Regions from separate parts of the Enterococcus sp. AMC1623 genome, predicted to be linked through region 2. Evidence: predicted binding sites of a transcription regulator. Region 2 holds the regulator's gene; the other holds the start of a gene.
The links. The regulator CtsR, encoded in region 2, represses protease genes until heat stress. The targets are predictions, from matches to a motif close to TTGGTCAAAAAAGGTCAAANA.

Region 1 (3,218 bases), 1.1 Mb from region 2:
TTTCAGTTAATTGTCCAGCTTCTTCATAACCAACATAACCAGGAGGGGAACCAATTAATTTAGAAATACTATGTTTTTCCATATATTCCGACATGTCAAAACGAATCATTGAATCTTCTGAACCAAACATTTCATAAGCTAGTTGTTTGGCAAGTTCTGTTTTTCCGACACCGGTTGGACCTACAAATAAGAAAGAGCCAATCGGACGATTTTTCTTGCCAAGACCGACACGATTGCGACGAATCGCTTTGGCTACTTTATCAATTGCTTCATCTTGACCAATCACATGTTCTTTTAAGTCAATGGCTAAGTTTTTCAATTGGGCTTGTTCTTTTTCTTTTAGTTCACCGACTGGAATACCTGTCCGCTCTTCAACGATTTGTTCCATAGTTTTTTCATCGATTACAGGTGTTTCTTCTTCAGTAATTTGACGTTCTTTCATTTTTTGTAATTTATTGATTTGGTCTCGATAATAAGCTGCTTTTTCAAAATCTTCTTCCTGAGAAGCTAGTTGTTTTTGTTGTTGGGCATCTGCTAATTTTTTATCGATAACTTTTGGATCAACAAATTGAATAGTTAAGTTTTCTTTTGAACCAGATTCATCTAATAAATCGATTGCTTTATCTGGTAAGAAACGGTCTTGGATATAACGATTTGAAAGAACAGCCGCAGCACGGATTGCTTCATCTGTATATTTTACATGATGATAATCTTCATAACGTGGTTGGAGACCTTTTAAAATGGTAACTGTTTCTTCAACAGATGGTTCGTCCACACGAACAGGCTGCATTCTACGTTCTAACGCAGCATCTTTTTCAATGATACGATATTCACTAAGTGTAGTCGCGCCTACCATTTGTATTTCGCCACGAGCTAATGCTGGTTTCAAAATATTACCGGCATCCAAGTTACCATCCCCAGCACTTCCAGCACCTACGATTTCATGCACTTCATCAATAAATAGGATAATATTTTCCGCTTGCTTAATTTCTTCAATTAGTTTTTGGACGCGTTCTTCAAATTGACCACGGATACCTGTTCCTTGAACTAATGAAGCAACATCTAGACGAATTACTTCTTTATCCAAAAGTTTTTGAGGAACATCACCATCGACGATTTTTTGTGCCAATCCTTCAACAACAGCTGTTTTACCGACACCTGGTTCACCGATTAATACCGGATTGTTTTTTGTTCGTCGATTGAGAATTTCAATGACACGTTTAATTTCTGAATCGCGACCAACAACAGGATCGATTTCACCATCTCGAGCTTGTTGCGTAATATTAATACCATATTCACCTAAAATTCCAGGTGTATTGTTGATAGGTGGTTGCCCACCATTAAAATTATTTTGATTTCCACCTGCTTGGGTAGGAGGCGTCTGATTATAGGAAGGAGTTCCTTGTTGCATTTGTTGAGACATTTGTCTAAACAAATCATCTAGACTACCAAAGCCAAATGGATCTTGAGGCATCGCATTTGTTGTTTGTTGACCTTTAATTTTTTGATAACAACTTTGACAATAATCAATTTGTTTTCTTTGTCCGCCGACATTTGCATATAAATGAATTGTCGCTTCGTTTTTTCCACAGTTTTGGCAAAGCATAGTGTCTCACGACCTTTCATACAGTTTTGTCTTTTGTAGTGAGTAATCAGGAAAAGAAGGGCAATTAATCCATTGACCAACTTTGACCTTTAACACTATTATACAATCTTTTTAATGATGTGCAAGTATTTGAATTTGCAGTTTTCTTAAAAAGAATTATAATTTTTAAGGTAGAAGAATTACAATTAAATAAAGGAGCTTAACTATGGAAAACAACCCTTATGTTGATTTATTAGATAAATTGCAAAATGGAGAGATTGAAGAAATTGTAATAGAAAGAGACGATTTTTTTGTGTTTCGTGAAGTGTGGATTAATCGAGAAGACCGCACATCCTTTGTTGGGGAAGCTGGTTTAAATGGGAAAATAATTTATCGCTATGAAATGGATGCGAAATAAAAAGTAATTTTCGTAAGTATTTGATGATTTATTTGGGAAAACGGTTGTCTAACTAACAAAAAAATGGTAATCTTAACAATTGAAAGGGTGGTTAAATTCTGTCTGTTAGACAAGAGTTGACAAAAGTAAGCCCTCACAAAAAATTTAGATATCACTAAAGGAGATTGATAATATGGAAAAGAAAGATTTTCACGTAATTGCTGAGACAGGAATTCACGCACGTCCAGCGACTTTATTAGTTCAAACAGCGAGCAAATTTAACTCTGATGTTAACTTAGAGTACAAAGGTAAATCAGTTAACCTTAAATCAATCATGGGCGTTATGTCTTTAGGCGTTGGTCAAGGTTCTGACGTTACAATTACTGCAGAAGGTGCTGACGAAAAAGAAGCAATTGCTGCTATCGTTGAAACAATGCAAAAGGAAGGATTGTCTGAATAATGGTTGAAATGCTAAAGGGAATTGCGGCAAGTGATGGCGTAGCAGTTGCGAAGGCATACCTATTAGTTCAACCTGACTTAACTTTTACAAAAGTTACAGTTGAAGACATATCTGCTGAAGAAGCTCGTCTAGATGATGCACTAGCTAAATCTACTGAAGAATTAAAACAAATTCGTGATAAAGCTGCTCAAGCTTTAGGCGAAGAAGAAGCGCAAGTATTTGACGCTCATTTAATGGTTCTTAGCGATCCAGAAATGATTGGTCAAATTAAGCAAAATATTTCAGACAATAAAGTTAATGCTGAATCTGCGTTAAAAGAAGTTACAGACATGTATATTGGCATGTTTGAAGCAATGGAAGATAATGCTTATATGCAAGAGCGTGCTGCGGATATCCGTGACGTTGCGAAGCGTGTATTAGCACATTTATTGCAAGTAACTTTACCTAATCCATCTATGATTAATGAAGAAGTTGTTGTGATTGCACATGACTTAACACCGAGTGATACAGCGCAATTAGATCGTAATTTCGTTAAAGCATTCGTAACTAATATTGGTGGACGTACTTCTCACTCAGCGATTATGGCTCGTTCTTTAGAGATTCCAGCAATCGTGGGAACAAAAGATATCACTGCAAAAGTAAAAGCAGGTGATATTATAGCTGTTAACGGTATCGAAGGCGATGTTATCGTCAATCCTACTGAAGAACAAGCTACAGAATTCCATAAAGCTGGAGAAGCTTTCGCTGCACAAAAAGCAGAATGGGAAAAACTTAAA
Region 2 (3,218 bases):
ATTACGCAAACCAATACGATGCTTGGTTCTGTCCACTATTTATCACCTGAACAAGCACGTGGTAGCATGGCAACGAATCAATCCGATATTTATGCTATTGGAATCATTTTGTACGAAATGTTGACAGGTCGAGTGCCATTTGATGGTGAATCAGCAGTAACCATTGCTTTAAAACATTTTCAAGATGAAATTCCATCGATTCGTATTTACGATAAAGAAGTCCCGCAATCACTTGAAAACATTGTCTTAAAAGCCACTGCGAAAGAACAAAGTGATCGTTACAAAGAAGCCGATGAAATGCGTCGTGACATTGAAACAGCTCTTTCTCCAGAGCGCTTAAATGAACCATTATGGGAACCACATGCGATGTTGGATGAAACTAAAATTTTAACACCTATTTCAGAAGACACGCCGATGCCGGATTCATTTAAAGAAATGCCGACTCCTAAAAAAGAAATACCAGAACCAGAGCCGCAAGTACCGGTGAAGAAAAAGAGAAGAAAACGCTGGTTGCTTTTACCTCTCTTACTCTTTTTAGCAGTAGCGGGTTTGACTTATTACTTAGTATTTGGCGGTGGGCGCAATCAAGTAACTATTCCAGAAGTCGCAGGTTTAACAGAAGCGGCTGCACGGGAAACATTGCATGACGCCGGAATTGAAGTAGCCACAGAAACCAAAGAATTTCCAAGTAATCAAATTCCTGAAAATCATGTAGTGAAGACTGATCCTGAAGAAGGCGCGGTTATTAAACGAACTAAAGAAGTACTCTTATATATTAGTACCGGTAGTAAAAAAGTAGCAATGAAAGATTACGTTGGCCAAGAAAAAGATAAAGTGATTGCAGAATTAAAAGAACTTGGTTTTGACGAGAGTCAAATAACAATCGAAGAAGTTTATGATAATGATACACCTGCTAATGAAATTATGGACCAAACCCCTTCAGAAGGTGAAGAAGTTGTTCCTAAAGAGACAGAAGTTGAATTAACTGTCAGCAAAGGAGCAGAACCTGTCATGATGCCGAATTTATACGGTTATGGAGAGCGTGATGCTCGTGCAGAGTTGACGAATTATGGTCTAGGGAATAATTCAGTAACGATTGTCGAAGAATTTAGTGACATGAGTGCAGGTCTAGTTATCAAGCAAACACCAGAAGCCAATGCTGATATTATTCCTGGAGAAACAGAGATTACGTTGACAATCAGTAAAGGGCCAGAAACAGTGAAGATGCCTAACTTAATTGGTTACACAGAAACCAATGCCCGAAGTGAACTAGATGCTTCTGGTTTAGGCAATAACTCAGTGCATATTAGTGAAGTCTATAGCAACAATGAGGAAGGCACTATTGTCAAACAATCACCAGAAGCTGGTTCAGATATTTCACCAGGAGATGTGACCATTACGTTAGAAATTAGTAAAGGTCCAGAGCCACCTGAAACAATTGATTTACCAGATGTGACAGATATGACTGAATCGGCTGCAAAATCTTTATTAGAAAACCAAGACCTTTCTGTATCCACATCAGAAGAATATAGTGATTCTGTAGATAAAGGACGGGTAATCTCAATGGATCCTTCTGCAGGAACCTCTGTAGAAAAAGACGAGACAGTTCATCTAATTATTTCTAGCGGGAAAGAAGACGATGGTTCTTCTAGCTCTGACTCAGAAAGCAGTGAGACGACAACTTCTGAGAGTTCAAATGTAACTGGCGAAACATCCACAGATGAATAATAAGGGCAAGGATAAAGCGAAAGTTTAAACTTTTGTTTTATCCTTTTTTCTTTAGAGTCCTTCTTCTTTTCAAACTTCTGAAAATTCGCTATAATTAAGGTCAATATTAGTCAAGGGAGGTCGCGTTTAAATGGGTCATCAAAATACTTCTGATTTAATCGAAGCATATTTGAAGAAGATTCTTGAGGAAAGTGAAATGATAGAAATTCGTCGTGCAGAGATGGCAGATTTATTTAACTGTGTACCTTCGCAAATCAATTATGTCATCAATACTCGCTTTACTATTCAACGTGGGTATGCGGTTGAGAGTAAACGTGGTGGTGGAGGCTATATTCGAATTGAGAAAATTCAAATTGCGAATTATCATCATTTTTTAGAACAAGTCAATCAATTATTTGATAAAACAATCTCTGAAAAAGATGCGGTATCAATTATTCAGAAGTTATACGAAGAAGGTATTCTGTCAAAACGAGAAGGTAATTTATTACTGACGACAATTAGCAAAGCCGTTTTAGGAAAATCAGCGGAAGAAAATATCATTCGTGCGTCAATTATGCACGGGATTTTAGAACGATTAAGTTATGAAGATAAGGAGTGAGTGCGATGGATGAACTATTTACACAACGAGCAAAAGCGGTGCTGGCCATTGCTCAAGAAGAAGCAAAATACTTTAAACATCAATCTGTAGGTTCAGAACATATTTTATTAGCATTAATTATCGAGCAAGATGGCATTGCCGGCAAAACATTGCGCGAAATGCGTGTAAATGAAAATGATATTCGGGAAGAAATCGAACATTTAACCGGTTATGGTTCAATGAAAGAATATCCAACAGGGGGCTTTTTACCCTATTCTCCACGAGCAAGACAAATTTTTGCCTATGCTGGCGATGAAGCAAAACGTTTGGGTGCCCAACAAATTGGCACGGAGCACTTACTCCTCGGTTTATTACGTGATGAAGAAATTTTAGCGTCACGTATTATGTTGAATTTAGGAATGAGCTTGGCAAAAATGCGCCAACTATTGAAGAAAAAAATGGGCGTACAATCAAAAAGCAATGCAAGCCGACGTCGCCCGCAACAACGTCAACAACCGCAACAAGAAGGGACACCAACCTTAGATTCATTGGCTCGCGATTTAACGAAATTAGCTCGTGAACAACGCTTAGATCCTGTAGTCGGACGTAGCAAAGAAGTCAAACGTTTGATTCAAATTCTTAGCCGTCGTACCAAAAACAATCCTGTTTTAGTCGGCGAACCAGGTGTTGGTAAAACTGCCATTGCGGAAGGCTTAGCACAAAAAATCGTAAATGGTGAAGTACCAAAAGACATGCAGCAAAAACGTCTGATGATGTTGGACATGGGTGCATTAGTTGCAGGTACCAAATATCGTGGTGAATTTGAAGATCGCATGAAGAAAATCATTGATGAAATTTATCAAGATGGTCAAATCATTCTCTTTATTGATGAATTACACACATTAATTGGTGC

Region 1: a site for CtsR is predicted at 1,676-1,696, ahead of AC4BC7_RS01190 (ATP-dependent Clp protease ATP-binding subunit). Genes of this name have one in related genera too.

The regions. Positions count from the first base shown of each region.
Region 1 covers NZ_CM177096.1:236,569-239,786, forward strand. The annotation lists gene AC4BC7_RS01190 (ATP-dependent Clp protease ATP-binding subunit) at 1-1,606, opposite strand, end outside; gene ykzS (protein YkzS) at 1,812-2,003, shown strand; gene AC4BC7_RS01200 (phosphocarrier protein HPr) at 2,176-2,442, shown strand; gene ptsP (phosphoenolpyruvate--protein phosphotransferase) at 2,442-3,218, shown strand, end outside.
Region 2 covers NZ_CM177096.1:2,588,846-2,592,063, forward strand. The annotation lists gene pknB (Stk1 family PASTA domain-containing Ser/Thr kinase) at 1-1,728, shown strand, start outside; gene AC4BC7_RS12470 (CtsR family transcriptional regulator) at 1,859-2,326, shown strand; gene AC4BC7_RS12475 (ATP-dependent Clp protease ATP-binding subunit) at 2,332-3,218, shown strand, end outside.